Regions from separate parts of the Dietzia sp. NPDC055343 genome, predicted to be linked through region 3. Evidence: predicted binding sites of a transcription regulator. Region 3 holds the regulator's gene; each other region holds the start of a gene.
What was found. The regulator LexA, encoded in region 3, represses DNA repair genes until DNA is damaged. The targets are predictions, from matches to a motif close to CGAACANNTGTTCG.
Positions count from the first base shown of each region.

Region 1 (4,208 bases), on a different contig from region 3:
GCACCGGCGTGGCCCCGGACGACCGCACCCCCGAGGCCACGGCGCCACACCTCACGCTGCAGCTGCCCGGTGTGGCCGAGGCGATGCGGGCACGCGGCATCGCCGCCACGCCGACGGCCGCGATGAGTCGCGGGGTGGCGGGCTTCGCCGGCCGTACGCTCGTGGTGAACCTGCCCGGCTCGACCGGAGGCGTGCGCGACGGCCTCGCCGTGCTCGACGACCTGCTCGAGCACCTGCTCGAGGTACATGCGAATGGAGGTGGGCACTGATGACCACATCCGTGCCGCTGGCCCGAATCACCGACGCCGTGATCGACCCGCGTGAAGTCGAGCAGGAGGTCTGGACCACTGCCGACGGCGCGATGGTGACGTTCTCCGGGATTGTGCGCGATCACGACGGGGGGCGTTCCGACGTCCAGCACATCGAGTATTCGGCGCACCCGACGGCCGCGAAGATCCTCGGCCGACTGTGCGAGGAGATCGCCACCGAGACGAGCGGGCCGGCCGGCCGGGTGCGGGTGGGCGCCGTGCACCGGGTGGGAGTCCTGCCGGTCGGCGAGGTCGCGGTGGTCGTGGTGGCGGTCGCGCCCCACCGCGCGGAGGCGTTCGCCGCGTGCGCCGAGTTGATCGAACGGCTCAAGCACGGAGTGCCGATCTGGAAGCGGCAGTTGTTCTCCGACGGGCTGTCGGAATGGGTGGGCGTCGGCGACTGCTGACCCCTCAGGCGGGTCGGTCGCGTCTGTCGGTTCCGGGTGGGTTGGTGAGGTATCCGTCGGGTGAGAAGAGTCTGTCGTTGAGGATGATCTCGACCTGTTCCTGGATGCCCTCGCGTGCCCGGGCCAGTGGGCCTTTGGGTCGGGTGCGGTGTTGGTGTCCGGTGTCGGTGGTGATGATCAGCTCGCCCAGCGGCCCGGGCCGGTAGGAGTTGGTGCCGAAGGTCTTCTCGCGGTGGTGTTTGCGGCACAGGCACACCAGGTTCCACTCCAGGGTCGGCCCGCCCAACTCCGGGGTGGCCCGGTCGAACGCGATCACATGATCGATGTCGCAGTCCCGGGCATCGACCGCGCAGCCCGGGTGGCGGCAGGTGCCGTCACGCAGCCGGATCCGCTCGGCCAACGCCGGGGAGATGACGTACCGCAGTGCCCGCTCCGGGGTGTCCAGGGCGCCGGGGGCGGGGTCGATGATCTCGAACCGCACCCGCGCGTCATCGCCCTCGAGCAGTTCCTGACACAGCCAGTCGAAGCTGGTGTACGCGCCGGTGACGAACTCCACCTGATCGGGCAGTCCCCGCGCGGCCGCGGCGATCACACTGATCCGGATCGGCTGACCGGTGGCCGCGGCGGCGTTACCGACCGTCGGGCGCGGCAGGTCCGCCCCGACCTGCACCGGGCCGAGCTCGATGCCATCAACGACCTCGGGCGGCCCGGCCGGGGAGTACACCGCCAACGCCGACAGTGCATCAGCGCGGAGCTGGTCCATGGGCCGCGGCACCCCGTCGGCGGCGGCCGCGGCGGCATCGGTCTCGATCCTGCGGCGCAGCATCTCCGCGTCCCCGATCGGCAGCTTGGCCCACATCGAGGCCATCCCGTCGCGGCCCCGGCGAAACCGCACCGTGCGCGACTCTGTGGCCGCATCTACCGCGTCCTGCGCCGCCCCGGGATCCAGACGTTCCACGGCCCGGTCGATCATCGCCTCCACCGCCGACCGCGACGGCCGGTCACCACCGTCCAGATCGTGCCCGACGCGGGCCATGACCGCATCCTCCACATCAGAGACGATCGCGTCCGGCACCTGCGCCAACCGGCAGGCGATATCGATGGCCAACTGCTCCGGCAACAGCCCCCGCCCGACCATGGACAGCATCCGCGGCAGCCGGGTGTGGATCTGCACCCCGGCAAGGACCAACCGGCCCGCATGCCAACACGTCAACTGACACGCCGCCGCCATATGGTCACGCGCCCGCGCCTGCGGATCCAACCGCGCAAACCCCGGCCGCCCCGAATCGTCGGCCTCAGCAGCCCGAGCCAGCTGCCGCACCAACAACGCAGCCGCTTCCAACCGCGTGGCCCCCGCCCGATTCTGCGCCAGCGTCGCCGACCGCGCCGCCTCGCTCACAGCCCTCAAATCCGCCGCACCCACGGAAGCAGACACCGCAGACAACGAACCCACCGACGTCATCGTCGCCACCCCCGCCGCACATCAGTAGAACGTATGTACGACCGTACCCGCCGTCCCACTATCGCGCAAGTGTTCGAATCCAATCGGCCGCCGGGGCGGAGGAGGGCGCTATGAGAGCCGCGTTCCGACCCATTCAGCCAGCACGCGCGCACACGCGTCGACGCCTTCGACCCACGTGTCACCTGCGCCTTCGTCGGCCGGATCGGACACGTACTTGACCAGTCGCGTCGGCACCCCGAGGGCCGCTCCCGCCGCCGCGACGGCGTAACCCTCCATGTCGACCAGGTCGGCGATCGCGACGAGCCGATCCCGCAGCGGCCCGCCCGCCACGAAGCGGTCGCCGGTCGCTAGCACCGGCGCGGTCGTGCCGCCGGGAGACGACGGCAGCAGCGATCGCGGCGCCGGGACAACCGCGCTGACCGCGGACAGTTCCAGGGGCGGCCCGTCATGCCGACCGGTGACGGCGTGGAGGGCCGGGTCGTCGAAGTCGTACTGGAAGACGGTGGCGATCTCGTGCGTCCCCTCCATCCCGGGGTGCAGGCCGCCGGCGGTCCCGACGTTGACCAGCTCGCGGGGGCGCGCGCCGCCGCCGAGGGCGGTGGCGACCGCCAATGCCGCCCGCACCTTGCCGACGCCCGTCACCAGGACCGGGAAGTCGGTGACGAAGTGCCGGGCCTCCTGCTCGAGAGCCACGACGACGAGTGGATGTGCCGGGTCAACAGTGCCTATGAGTTCCACGGCGTCCACGCTAGCCTGCTGCCAGATGGCCACCGAGCCCCCGCCGAGCCCCGAGGTGATCGAGATGATGTCCGCCAATCCCCGCCCCAGTGTCAGCCGACCCGGCGCCACCCGGGCCGCACACCGCAGAGCCCTGCTGGCGCTGCCGGTGACCGCACTGCTCGTGTCGGCCGGCTGCGCCTCCGGCTCGAACGACCAGGCGTCCGGCCAGGCCACCGATGCCCAGCAACAGACTGTCACCGCGACCGTGACCGCTCCGACCGGGAGCACCCCGACCAAGAACACCCAGACCGGGAACGCGCCTGCCACCGACGGCTTCGACCCCGCGAACTGCGACACCGACCGGACCGGCCAGGACATCATCGGTGACGTCGTCGTCCGGAGCGGACAGACCTGCCTGCTGTCCGATCTCACAGTCAACGGCGACCTGGACGTCCAGCACGACGGCCGCCTGGAGCTGCGGGGAGTTCGCGTGGCGGAGGACGTCGAAGCCGAGGGGCACGCGTTCGTCCTTGTCAGCGGTGGTGAGGTGTCCGGGTCGATCGAGCTCGACAAGGGCGGCGAGGCGGTCGTCGAGAACGTCCGCATCGGCGGCAGCCTGGAGTCGGAACAGAATTCCGGCCCGCAGCGCTTCGAGGGCAACACCATCGGCGGCGATCTCGAGTGCGAGGACAACGCCCACGTCCCGACCGGCGGCGGCAATCAGGTCGCCGGCGAGCGCGAGGGTCAGTGCGCTGCCCTGTGAGGCCTGGCCCACCAGCGATGATCCTCGGGACCGAGAGGTAGCCGTGCCACCACCTCGTGGCGGGCCCGGCCGCGGGGTCCCTCGCCGAGGAACGAGTCGACGAGCGCGATCTCGGTGACCTCCCAGTCGGTGCTGCCGAACGTGTCGAGTACACGCAGCCAGGCGGTGGCGTCGTCGCGGCCGCCCAGCCTGGCCAGGGTGAGGTGCGGCCTGAACCGAGCACCGTCCGGCACACAGCCCGAGGCGTTCGCGGCCGATCGCGCGCCGGCGGCGAGAGCGTGGAGCGGCTTGTGTTCAGGCTGGTCGACGCCGGCCCACAGCACCTTGGCCCCCTCCACCGAAGGGAAGGCTCCGGCCCCGGCCAGCCGCAGGCGGAACGGCTCGTGCTTGCGCGCCACGGCGCCGAGACGCTCAGTGAGTTCGTCGAGCCTCCAGTCGTCCACATCCGGGCAGAAGGTCAGGGTGAGGTGCCACTGCGACGGCGGGGTCCACGTCAGACCAAGCCGAGGCTCGAGGAACCGCTCGAGCTGCTCGCGGACCTCCTCCGG
Region 1 covers NZ_JBSHMJ010000003.1:35,322-39,529, reverse strand. Annotated here, with positions in the region: gene moaCB (bifunctional molybdenum cofactor biosynthesis protein MoaC/MoaB) at 1-269, shown strand, start outside; gene ACWIE7_RS02200 (molybdenum cofactor biosynthesis protein MoaE) at 269-715, shown strand; gene ACWIE7_RS02195 (DUF222 domain-containing protein) at 720-2,177, opposite strand; gene ACWIE7_RS02190 (nucleosidase) at 2,286-2,915, opposite strand; gene ACWIE7_RS02185 (hypothetical protein) at 2,941-3,660, shown strand; gene thpR (RNA 2',3'-cyclic phosphodiesterase) at 3,642-4,208, opposite strand, start outside.
Region 1: a site for LexA is predicted at 2,204-2,217, ahead of ACWIE7_RS02195 (DUF222 domain-containing protein). Genes of this name have one in related genera too.

Region 2 (4,208 bases), on a different contig from region 3:
CGGTCCGGGTCGGGGACCGTGGTGCCGATATCGACCACATCGTGATCGGCCCCGGCGGCGTGGTCACAGTGAACGCCAAGCACCACCCGAAGGCGGCGGTGTGGGTGGGCGGAGACACGGTGATGGTCAACGGACGCAGAGTTCCCTACGTACGTAACAGTCGCTACGAAGCCACGCGGGCTTCGTGCATGCTCGCGGAACGAGTTGGCTTCCCGGTCCCGGTGACCGGACTGATCGTCGTGGTGGGCGCCCGCCGCGGGTTCACGGTCAGGACGCAGCCGACCGATGGCGCGGTCGTGGTGGTGCCGCGTAGGGGCGTCGGCCGGTACCTACGATCCCAGCCCCGGCGAATGGGGCTGCGAGAGATCGATGCGATCCATGAGGTGGCCGGGCGTTCGGACACGTGGCAGCGCTGAGCATGCCGAGCGGGTGGGTGTGGGCTCAAGCGGAGCGGGGATCGCCGCCGACGTCCTCGTGGGAGGGTGGCGCGCCATACGAGGGGTTCCGGCGGTATTGCCGGTCGGCTCCCGGGGGATTGGTGACGTGGTTGTCCTCGGCGATGAGGTGTGCGACGTGTTCTCGCCATTGGTGTTCGAGTATCTGGTCGCGGGCGCGGGCGAGTGGGCCACCGGGGAGCGTTCGGTACTCGTGTCCGGAGCCTGTGATGATGATCAGCTCGCCGAGTGGGCCCGGTCGGTAGGCGTTGTGACCGAATGTCTTCTCGCGATGGTGCTTGCGGCACAGGCAGAGCAGGTTCCACTCGGCTGTCGGGCCGCCTAGGGCGGGGTTCAACTGGTCGAACGCCAGAATATGGTCGACGTCGCAGTCTTTCGCATCGACAGTGCAACCCGGGTGCCGGCAGGTGCCGTCACGAAGACGGATGCGCTCGGCGAGCGCCGCACTGATGACATACTTCAGGCCCGCGTCGGGAGAGTCGAGCGCGCCGGGGGCGGGGTCGACCACCTCGAAGCGCACCTTCGAGTCGCCGCCCGCTAGCAGCTGCTCGCACAGCCAGTCGAAGCTGGCGTACGCGCCTCGGACGAACTCGACCTGGTTGGGTAGGCCCTGCGCACGACCGTCGATGACGCAGATGCGGACCGGCGAGTCGGTGGCCCACGGGCTGCCGGTCGTCTCGTCGCCGAGCGGGTCACACACATCATTCGTAGTGGGGTCGCCGAGCGCGCACAGCGCGTCCGCTCGAAGCTGGTCCCGGGTACGCGGGTGGAGGGCATCCAGTGCGGCCTGGGCGGCCGAGTCGATCCGACGGCGGAGCTTCTCGGCATCAGCTGCGGGCAGATTCGCCCACATGGTGGTCATGCCGTTGGGCCCCGGGCGGAAACGGACTTTGCGCTGTTCATAAGCGGCGGCGACCGCGTCTTCGCGAGATCCTGGGTCATGTTTGGTCACCGCCGCATCGACAATCGCATCCAGGGCGGTGCGGCTGGGTCTGCTGCCGCCGTCGAGTGCCCGGCCCAGCATGCGGACTACGTCGGATTCCACGGAACGCACGATCCGGTCGGGCACTTCGGCCAGTCGGCATGCGGTGTCGATGGCGAGCTGCTCGGGGAACAGGCCGTGGGAGACGGAGTCGCGGAGAAGTCGAAGGCGAGTGTGGAGCTGTATGCCGGCGGAAACGAGCCGGGCAGCGTGCCAGCTGGTCAGGCACATTGCGGCGGACAACTCGTTCCTGGCGCGGTCGGCGGGTTCCAGTCGGGCGAACGCCGGACGTGCCGCGGTCTTCTCGGCTTCGTCGGTTCTGCGGAAGGCCTCGACAAGGCGGAAAGCGGCCTCCAGGCGCGTGGCCCCGGCGAGGTTCTGTGCCTTCGTGGCGTGTCGGGCGGCGTCGCTCACCGCATCGGGATCGAGCTCGTCGACGGGGTCCAGGACCGCGCGGAGCGGGCCGGTGGACCCAGGCCTCGTCATGGCCATGCTCACCGCCTCCTCGTCGGTCGAACCGCGAAATCGAACGTATGAACTAGTCTACGGGGGAGGAATAGTTAGATCAAGTGTTCGAGCCACTGTTCTCTGGCCCCTGTGATGTCCGCCGGGGCGCGGCCGCCCCGCCGCCGCCCCGATGGGAGGTTCTGTTATGGTGGCCCGCATGTCGAACGCTCGCGCCTATTGGCGCTTTATGTGGGCTCCGGGTGGAGCCCGCGCCGCGAGCGCACGCGTCCTCTAGAAGGGACGTCGACACCCGGAGCCCAGAGGCGGTGACCAGCATGGTCGCCGCCTCCCGCCATTTCAGACAGGCGGCCCGGGTGTCGACGAGGGCATCGTCAGATCACGGCACCCGGCCCGCCACCACCGAGATACCAGGAGCGCACCGCCGTGACCATCACCGCCGAGAATCCCACCCAGACCGCTGACCGACGGGTCCTGTCGTACTCGCCGCTGCCGACCCCCACCGAGATCCTCGGTGAGATGCCGCTGGGTGCGGCCCGCGAGGCGCTCGTCGAGCGCAGCCGCGGCGATGTGGCCGATGTGCTGGCCGGCCGCGATGACCGCCTGCTCGTGGTGGTTGGCCCCTGCTCGGTTCATGACACCGAGGCCGCGCTCGACTACGCCAGGCGCCTCGCCGCCCTGAGTGAGGAGCTCGCCGAGGACCTGCTGATCGTCATGCGCGTCTACTTCGAGAAGCCGCGCACCACCGTCGGCTGGAAGGGTCTCATCAACGACCCGGCGCTGGACGGCAGCTACGACATCCCGCGTGGCCTGCGTACCGCGCGCAAGCTGTTGCTCGACGTGCTCGACCTGGGACTTCCCGTCGGCACCGAGTTCCTCGAGCCGACCAGCCCGCAGTACATCGCGGACGCCGTCTCCTGGGGCGCGATCGGCGCACGCACGACCGAGAGCCAGGTGCACCGCCAGCTCGTGTCGGGGCTGTCCATGCCGGTCGGCTTCAAGAACGGCACCGACGGTGAGGTGCAGGTCGCAGTGGACGGCTGCCGGTCGTCGGCGTCGCGGCACGTGTTCTTCGGCACCGACGCGGAGGGGCGCGCGTCCGTGGTCGAGACCGCCGGCAACAACGACTGTCACGTGATCCTGCGCGGCGGCACCGGTGGCCCGAATCACGACGCCGAGTCGGTGGCCGCCGCCGTGGCATCGGTCGCGAAGGTCGGGCTCCCGGGTCTGGTCATGGTCGATGCGAGCCACGCCAACTCCGGCAAGTCCCATGTGCGCCAGGCCGAGGTCGTCGGCGAGCTCGCCGATCGGATCGCCGGTGGCGAGCACGGCATCTCCGGTCTCATGGTGGAGAGCTTCATCGAGCCCGGGGCCCAGTCGGTGGAGGCCGCCGAGTTGGTGTACGGCCAGTCCGTCACCGACGCCTGCATCGGCTGGGACACCACTGCCGACAGCCTGCGCACACTCGCCGAAGCGGTGCGAAAGGGTCGCCGCGGATGATCCGATGGTGGTCGAGGCGGCGCTCGGTCGAGGGGGCACCGCGCGGTACTCTGTCCCGCGTGGACGCCTCCTCACCCCTGTACACGTTTTACGAGTCGCGCCTGCGCGCCTCGCTGGACGAGTCGAGGCTGCCCCGCCACATCGCCGTGATGGCGGACGGAAACCGGCGCTGGGCACGCGAGGCCGGATTCACCGATGTGAGTCATGGCTATCGCGCCGGTGCCACCAAAATCGCGGAGTTGCTCGGCTGGTGCGACGAGCTCGGCGTGGACGTGGCCACGATCTACCTTCTCAGCACCGAGAACCTGGGCCGCGACGCCGCCGAGCTCGAGGAACTGCTCCAGGTCATCGCCGATGTCGTCGACGAGATCACCGGGCCCGACCGCAACTGGGAGGTCCGGATCGTCGGCCGCCTCGAGGTGCTCCCGGAGAAGATCGCCGCGCGGTTGCGCGCCGCCGAGAAGGCGAGCGTCGGACGGCCGGGCTGCAAGGTCAACGTGGCGATCGGCTACGGCGGCCGACACGAGATCGCCGACGCCGCCCGCGACCTCGTCGCGCAGCTCATCGCGGAGGGCCGTACCGGCCAGGAGTTGGTCGATGCCATGACCGTAGAGGGGATCGGCGAGCACCTCTACACCTCCGGTCAGCCCGACCCTGACCTGGTGATCCGCACCTCCGGCGAGCAGCGGCTGTCCGGGTTCCTGCTGTGGCAGAGCGCGTACTCGGAGATCTGGTTCACCGAGGCCTACTGGCCGGCGTTCCGCCGCGTCGACTTCCTGCGCGCGCTGCGCGACTACGGCGCCCGC
Region 2 covers NZ_JBSHMJ010000002.1:61,808-66,015, forward strand. Annotated here, with positions in the region: gene ACWIE7_RS01305 (nuclease-related domain-containing protein) at 1-416, shown strand, start outside; gene ACWIE7_RS01310 (DUF222 domain-containing protein) at 442-1,929, opposite strand; gene ACWIE7_RS01315 (3-deoxy-7-phosphoheptulonate synthase) at 2,329-3,402, shown strand; gene ACWIE7_RS01320 (isoprenyl transferase) at 3,462-4,208, shown strand, end outside.
Region 2: a site for LexA is predicted at 2,000-2,013, ahead of ACWIE7_RS01310 (DUF222 domain-containing protein). Genes of this name have one in related genera too.

Region 3 (4,208 bases):
TGGATCTGGCGGAGAAGGCGCCGGGGCGCCACGCCGAACTGTCGGCACGGGTTGCCCGCTCGGAATCCACGGTCGAGGAGGCATGTGCTGTGCTTCGCGCGCGGCCGGGCGGCGCCAGAGCGATCCGTGACCTGCGGTGGATGCTGGCGGAATACCGGGTCGGGCTGTTCGCGCAGTCGCTCGGTACGGCCCAGTCGGTATCGCCGGAGCGGATCGACAAGGCTGTCCGTACCGCACTGTCCCAGAAGTCCTCGCGTTGAGCCGGCCGGCTACCGAGTGTCGCGGCGCTCTTTGAGAGCGATGATCTCTCGTTCGAAATCGTCCGCCGAACTGAACTGCTTGTATACGGAGGCGAACCTCAGATACGCGACTTCGTCCAAGTCCTGCAGCGGCCCCAGGATGGCGAGTCCGATCTCGTGCGCAGGGACCTCGGAGGCGCCTCGTGCGCGGACCGCGTCCTCGACCTGCTGCGCGAGCCTGCGGAGTGCGGCTTCCTCCACAGACCTCCCCTGGCATGCACGGCGCACGCCTCTGACCACTTTGTCGCGGCTGAAGGACTCGGTCACTCCATTGCGTTTGAGGACCGTCAGCAGAGGCGTCTCGAGAGTGGTGAACCTGTGCCCGCATTCCGAACACTCGCGACGGCGTCTGATCGCCTGCCCCTCGTCGACGGACCGGGAATCGATCACCCGGGAGTCCTCGTTGTGGCACGTCGGGCAGTACATTCCCGTTCCGCCCTTCATTGACCGGATCTCACGCCCTCAGGTGAACTGCTCACCGGGACGGAGACGGACCATGTGCCGTCTCTACTCCAGTCTAAGAGGCCGACCACCCGATCACGCGTAGGCGGGCCCGCCGAGGAAGGCCAGCGCCAGGAGCATCGCGATCCCGAAAAGGACTCCACAGACGACCAGCGCCCACGTCGGCACGTCATCCACCACTCCCACGGGCGCCGTCGCCGGCGCCTGCACGTTGCACGCGCGCACAGACCCCGCCGATCGGACCACGATCCGACGACCGGGCACGACCGGGGCAGCAGAAGTCGAACGACCGCTCGCCGGCGATCGGTCGAATGCCACACCCCGGCGCTGCACTGACTTGCGTGCCGATACCGGCCGCGCGCGATCCGTGCTCACAGCCCCACCGGCACGTCGGCCCTTCGAACGGACCACCGGCCGGGTGCGTGAGGCGCCGGACGGCAGAGCCGACGCCGGCCGCCCGCCCCGGCCCCCCGAGTCCCGGACCGAGACGACGCCGTGTTCCCCTGCGCAGACCTCGGTCCAGCTCCGCGTGAGGTGCGCGTGCGACTGAAGCTCCTGAACGGACATGGCCACTCCCTACTCGACAGACTGTGCGACACGGAATCGCACGCTTGTGTGTGTTGCCCGAAACACCTGTTCGAACTCGAACACTGCCTAGAGTTGTATCACGCGACTCCGACAGAGTCACCACCCGAGCGCGAATTTCTTCGAACAGGTGTGTGGCGCTTCGTTCCCGGCCCGTCTAGGGTGTAGACAAAGAGAGACGTCGAACATCCATTCGCCGAAGGGACATCGCGATGCCGAAACCGGACTTCGAGGCGCTCACGCCTCGTCAGAAGAGCGTGTTGCTACATATCCACGACACGGTGAAAGACCGTGGATATCCGCCCAGCATCCGGGAGATCGGCGATGCGGTGGGACTGCAGTCCACCTCCTCCGTCGCGCATCAGCTCCGGACCCTCGAGAAGAAGGGCTTCCTGACCCGGGATCCCCACAAGCCGCGGGCGGTCGACGTGCATGGCGTCCCGGGCCAGAAGTCGCGGGGTCGGCGCGCACCCACCCCGCCTCAGGGGCGCCCGTCCGGGGCAACGGAAGCGGTCTATGTTCCCGTGCTGGGGCGCATCGCCGCCGGGGGGCCGATTCTGGCTGAACAGGCGGTCGACGAAGTGTTCCCGCTACCTGCGGACCTGGTGGGGTCGGGGGAGTTGTTCATGCTCAAGGTGGTCGGCGAGTCGATGATCGACGCCGCGATCTGTGACGGCGACTATGTGGTGGTCCGTCAGCAGAACGTGGCCGACAACGGCGAGATCGTGGCCGCGATGATCGACGGGGAGGCCACGGTCAAGACCTTCCGTAAGGACGAGACGGGCGTCTGGCTACTTCCCCATAATCCCGCGTTCAGCCCCATTCCCGGCGAGCATGCGACGGTGCTCGGCAAGGTTGTCACGGTCTTCCGCAAGATGTGACGTTCACGAGAAGTCCCCAGTCCGGCCCGCGCCGCCTGCTCCCGGAACCCGGGCTCAGGCGGCGCCGCCGTGTGTGCCGTCGGCCAGGAACTCGGACACCTCGCCGGCCACCGACTGGGGCAGCCGCACCGTGATCCTCGTGCCCTCCTGCGTGTGCGCCTCAGCGAGAACCGCGCCCTCCGCGTGCACCCGGGAGATCACCTCACCCCGCCGGTAGGGCACGAGTAGCGTGACCTCAGTGTCACCGGAGGCAATGATGTCCATGATCGCCTCGAGGAGCTCGTCCATCCCCTCCCCCGTCGCGGCGGACACGAACACGCCGTCCGGAACCGCGTGATGCAGCTCGGTCAGCACCAACGGGTCTGCCGCATCGATCTTGTTGATCACGACCAACTCACGGGGCCGCTCGGCGCCCTGCTCCTCGACGACGTCGTTGATCACCCTGCGCACCGCTTCGATCTGGTGCAGCGGCATCGGATCCGAGCCATCGACCACGTGCAGGAGCAGTTCCGAATCGACGACCTCTTCCAGAGTCGATCGGAATGCCTCAACGAGTTGCGTGGGAAGGTGTCGGACGAAGCCCACGGTGTCGGTGAACACGACCGTTCGCCCGTCCGGGAGATCTGCACGCCGGGTCGTGGGGTCCAGGGTGGCGAACAGCGCGTTCTGAACGAGCACCCCGGCTCCGGTGATCCGGTTCAGGAGACTCGATTTACCGGCGTTCGTGTACCCGGCGATCGCGATCGACGGCACCGGGGTGGCACGACGGCGGTGACGCTTGGTGTCGCGAGCCTGCTTCATACCCTTGATCTCGCGTCGCAGCTTCGCCATCCGCTCACGGATCCGGCGGCGGTCGGTTTCGATCTTGGTCTCGCCGGGACCGCGCAGGCCCACGCCACCGTTGCTGCCGGCGCGGCCGCCTGCCTGCCGGGAGAGCGACTCGCCCCAACCCCGCAGCCTGGGAAGCATGTACTCCATCTGGGCCAGCGAGACCTGCGCCTTGCCTTCGCGGCTCGTGGCGTGCTGGGCGAAGATATCCAGGATCAGTGCGGTCCGGTCGATGACCTTGACGTTCACGGCTTTCTCCAGCGAGATCAGCTGGCCCGGGGTCAGCTCACCGTCACAGATCACCGTATCCGCGCCGGTGGCGGCGATCACATCCTTGAGCACGCTCACCTTGCCGGACCCGATGTACGTCGACGCATCGGGCTTGTCCCGGCGCTGGATCAGCGCGTCGCACACCTCGGACCCGGCGGTCTCCGCGAGTTGGGCGAGCTCGGCCATCGCCGCGTCGGCCTGGGCGGACGAGCCCTCGGTCCACACCCCGACGAGCACGACCCGCTCCAGTCGGAGTTGCCGGTACTCGGCATCGTTGACGTCCTGGAGCTCTGTGGACAGACCCGCGACCCGGCGCAGCGAGGAGCGTTCCTCGAGCTGCAGTTCGCCGATGGAGGGGTCGAGATTACGTAGTGGGCGGTCCGCCGCCCCGGATTCGTTAGTCATTCCCGGCCATCATCTCATACCAAGCCCGGTCATGCCGCCGGGCGCCGACCCCGGGATAGACGGAGAACATGCGCTACGACCTCCGGAATGTGCCCTCCGCGACGAGTACCGACGGGCCGGTGAGCGTGGATCCGCTCTCGGTCAGGCCGACGGCGACCTCCCCGCCCGGCACCGTGACGACGACCTCGCCGGCGGTCCGGCCGGCATCCGCGAGCGCGGCCACCGCCGTGGCGACGATTCCGGTCCCACAGGACATCGTCTCGCCCGCCCCACGTTCATGGACCCGCATCGAGACACGGCCCTCCCGCAGGGGAGTCGAGATCTCCACGTTGACCCCCTCCGGAAAGAAGTCCGTGTCGAACCCCGGTTGGCGGTGGAGGGGAAGCGCCGCAAGCGTCTCACCATCGAGCCCGGGCACGACACAGGCGAGGTGGGGATTGCCCATGTCCACCGCGATCCCGGCGAACGTCCGATCCCC
Region 3 covers NZ_JBSHMJ010000010.1:95,938-100,145, forward strand. Annotated here, with positions in the region: gene hrpA (ATP-dependent RNA helicase HrpA) at 1-260, shown strand, start outside; gene nrdR (transcriptional regulator NrdR) at 270-725, opposite strand; gene ACWIE7_RS07255 (hypothetical protein) at 837-1,079, opposite strand; gene lexA (transcriptional repressor LexA) at 1,559-2,227, shown strand; gene hflX (GTPase HflX) at 2,282-3,730, opposite strand; gene dapF (diaminopimelate epimerase) at 3,804-4,208, opposite strand, start outside.

Region 4 (4,208 bases), on a different contig from region 3:
GAGAGTCACCTGGGACCCGTCCGCGCCAGTGACCGCGCGCGCGGCACCGCCCTACTCGAGACGTTGCAGGCGTGGTTCGCAGCCGAGGGCAGCCCGTCGGCCACCGCCGCGCGACTGTTCGTGCACGTCAACACGGTGTATCAACGGCTCGAGCGACTCGACGCCGTCCTGGGCCCGGGCTGGCGGCGGGGCGACCGCGCGCTCGAACTACGCCTCGCGTTTCGCATGTCCGAGCTCCGCGGGGCCTGAGCAGCTCCCGCCCAGGCTTACGAGCGCACCACGTCGTAGATCATCTTCTGGATCCCGTTCCCGTAAGCCTCGTGCTCGACCAGCGCCAGCGACTGCGCGTCCCTGTCGGCCGCACTGAACAGGCGCTTGCCGGCGCCGAGGAGCAGGGGGAAGACCAGCAGGTGGTAGCGGTCCACCAGCCCGGCGTCGGCGAGCGCGTGCCCGAGCGTCCCGCTGCCCTGCACCAGGATCGGGCCGCCCTCGGTCTCCTTGAGAAGAGCCACCTCCTCCACCGACCGGAGGATGGCGATCGGCCCCCAGTCGTCCACCAGATCCTCATTGCGCAGCGTCTCCGACACCACGTACTTGGGCAGTTCGTTGTAGCGGGCGAAGTCGTCGGTCATCGTGGGCCAGATCGGCGCGAACGCCTCATAGCTCCGGCGGCCCAGCAGCAGCGCCGCAGCCTCCTCCTGCTCCCGCCCCTTGAGTTCGTATGCGGCCGGGTCGAACGCCACGTTCCGGTACGTCCACCCCGCGTTGCGGTATCCCTCTTCTCCACCCGGGGCCTCCATCACGCCGTCGAGCGAGACGAATGCCGTGATGATCAGGGTCCTCATGGGCGTCCTCCTGCCAGCACAGTTTCCTCCAGGCGCGCGTAGCTGATCTCCATGCCGTCGGTCATGCCGGTGCCCAGGATCGCGTCGCGCTGTTCGCGGCTGTCGTAGGTCACCACGAGCGAGATCAGCGTGCCACCGTCGACGGGGGTGAGCGTCTGCTCGTTGCGGGTGGGCGGGCCGTCGACGCCCTCCATCGTCTCCAGGAACACCTCGCGATGCGGTGGGTCGGTCTCCAGCAGCTCGCCGACCAGGGCGAACCCCTGGCCTTCCGTGCCGTTGGTCGGCGCGTACGCGTAGCGGTGCCGGTCCCCCGGCTTCGTGCTCGTGACACATTCGGTGAACTCCCAGCCTTCGGGCCCGTAGCACCACTGCCGCAGCAGTTCCGGATCGTGGTGGGCGGCCCACACCTGCTCCGGGGTCCCGCGCACGACCCGGCTGATCCGGACCGTGGTGTCGGACAGCAGTTGGGCGCTCGTGGCGCGGTCGGCGGCGAAGCTCCGCAGGTCGGCGAGCACGTCGTCGATCTGCCCCATGGCGGAGGTCATGCCCTCCTCCATGCCCATCTCGAGGAGTTGCTCGAGTTCGGGCAGGCTGTTGAAGTGGGTGGTCGTGGTGAGGCGCGAGCCGCCGTCCGTCTCGGCGAACTCGAAGACCATACGCATGGACGGCATGTCGGTGTTGGGCTCGCCGTCGTCGCGGGTGAAGCCGTCGAGGACCTCGAACGAGCGTCCCTCCGCGACCGCCAGGAACTCCCAGTAGCCGCCGGAGCGGTCACCGTCGGGGCCGGTCATGTAGTACTCGGACAGGCCGCCGGGCGCGAGGTCGTGGCGGACGAACGTCGCGGGCCACGTGGGTGGCCCCCAGAACTTCTCGAGTTGGCGCGGGTCGGCGTAGGCGTCCCAGAGACGCCGGAGCGGAACGGTGAAATCAGCGACGACGACGAGGGTCAGCGCCTCCGGGTCCTTGACTACTGAGGTGATGGGCATTGTGAGCCTCCAGGGATGAGATCTGCCTGCGTGGTGGGACGTGGCGGGGCGTGGCGGGCCAGTACCTTTCGCGGTCCTCCTTCCTCTGTTCTCGACCAGGGGCGTTCAGTCTTCGGCCAGGAACGCATCGAGGCGGTCGATACGGCCGCGCCACAGCTGTTCATAGCTGGTGAGCAGGCCCTGTGCGGTGCGGATGGTCTCGGGATTGCCGCGGATCCGGCGTTCTCGGCCGATGCGGTTGTTGCTGATCAACCCGGCCTCCTCGAGGATGTTGACGTGCTTACGGACCGCCGCGAACGACATCGCGTACCGCTCGGCGAGTTCGGAGACGGACGCCTCCTCGACGAGCGTGCGCCGGACGATGTCGCGGCGCGTGGCATCAGCCAGCGCTCGGAAGATCCGGTCGACGTCGGCATCGCTGAAGTCCGTCTCGTACGGTTGATGTAGAACCATTTGGTATCACGTTAGGCCGACCACGCCCGCCCGTCAATGGCTGCCGCCGGGGAATTTTCCCGCCCGGTCCCCGGGCCCTGACCTGGACTGCCCTGGAGGCGCGGTCCAGGGCATCGCAGGTCAACGCGCCGGAGCCGCGCGAGTGGCACCCCCGCCCCGAACTTGTCGCATTCCGGCTTCACTGGCCCCTGCAATCCTGGCAGCCAACAATGTCGCACCTCGAACATACAGTCGAACACATGACGACCACCTACCCGTTCACCACGCAGAATTCGGCCTCCTCGACCAAGGCGCTCAACACGCAGTTCGCTCAGTCCGCTCAGTTTGCGGAGAGATTCGAACCGCCGCCGGGATTCACAACGACCACAGCCCCCGCCACCGAGGTGCTCGTCCCGGACGCCTTCGGCCGGTGGGACCCCGGACAGCAACGCGGGTATCTCGCCCAACGAGCGATCAATGCCGCCGAGGGCCGGACCGTCGTCTACGCCTATGCCTGCGTTCGCAGGGCCACCGAGCACGACGAGCAGCGCGACCCGCTGGACACGGCCGCCACCATGGTGGGCGCGTCGATGGCCTTGTCGCGCCGCGGCGCATTCCGCCTCGTCACCACAGCGGTGGAATTGATCGAGCGGCTCCCGCGAACCGCGGCTCTGCTGACGACCGGATGGATCGGGGCCCAGGCAGCCCACGCCATCGCCGAGGAGACCGCACTGGTCGAGGACACGCTGATCCCTGAACTCGACCGGCGCATCTGCGAGGGCCTCGCACCGACCAGGCGACGAACGCACCCGCCCAGAATCGGACCTCTGCGCAAGATGCTCAGCAAGCATGTCGCGGCCTGCGACCCCGTCGGTGCCGATGCGCGCGCACAGCAGACGCGACGTGATCAGAACGTGAGGATGACGCCCATATCGGGCGACCACGCCCGGATCACCGCGACCCTCACCGCAGTGGACGCCATCGAGATCGCCGACCGCATCGAGGCGCTGGTACGCACCGTCTCCGCGGACGATCCCCGGACCAGCGGGCAACTCCGAGCCGCCGGCCTACTCGCCCTGAGTCGCGGCTGGACCTGTCTGCCGGAGCCCGACGGCAGCCACCCCACCGATCCGGCCGCGCAAGAGGCGGCTCGGCGGGTGATCATCCATTCCTATGACGACGGAGATCCCGACTTCCGCGGGCTGTTCCTGACGGGATACGGACCGGTCACCGGCTACACCGCCGATGAGTTGCAGCGCATGGCGAGACGAAGGCTCGACGCGCTGGACACTCTCGGCGACCCGGACAGCGAGGCGGCGCGCCGGTACTCCCCCTCGGAGGCACTGTCCCACTTCTGCCGGGGCCGCGACGGCACTTGCGTCTTTCCCGGATGCCAGACCCCGGCGGACAAGACCGACCTCGATCACATCATCCCGTTCGACCATGACGAACCCGGCCGTGGCGGTCACACGACAAGCGACGATCTCGGCTGTCTCTGCCGCACGCATCATCGCCTCAAGACCGAAGGCCTATGGGCGTACTACCGGAACACCGAAGGGGTCTACGTGTGGATCCACGGGCCGAACCATCCCGACCGGGACCCCGGGACGCGGATCATGAGCGTCCCCAACGGGCCGCTCGCGCAGTTCGCCGCACCGCGGCACCCCGAGCGCAGTTGTCTACAACAGGAGTCGGCGGAGGCCGGCCGGACCGGCGACGGCATAGCCGGGGCAGGACGCCGGCCGCACAGGCGGCAGCGCCGGCACACCGAACGGCGGTACCTGCGGGCGCAGGCCGAGCAGCGGCTCCGGCCGACGGGCGGATCCGCCGAGCAGCCGCCGGGGCAGCAGGGGCGGTCGGCAGCCTAGGCCGCGCCGCCGGGTGTCAGTTCAGGCCCGCGTACGAGTGCAGACCGGAGACCACGATGTTGATGAAGAACAGGTTG
Region 4 covers NZ_JBSHMJ010000023.1:11,928-16,135, forward strand. Annotated here, with positions in the region: gene ACWIE7_RS11995 (helix-turn-helix domain-containing protein) at 1-249, shown strand, start outside; gene ACWIE7_RS12000 (dihydrofolate reductase family protein) at 267-845, opposite strand; gene ACWIE7_RS12005 (SRPBCC family protein) at 842-1,831, opposite strand; gene ACWIE7_RS12010 (ArsR/SmtB family transcription factor) at 1,937-2,284, opposite strand; gene ACWIE7_RS12015 (DUF222 domain-containing protein) at 2,524-4,131, shown strand; gene ccsB (c-type cytochrome biogenesis protein CcsB) at 4,148-4,208, opposite strand, start outside.
Region 4: a site for LexA is predicted at 2,505-2,518, ahead of ACWIE7_RS12015 (DUF222 domain-containing protein). Genes of this name have one in related genera too.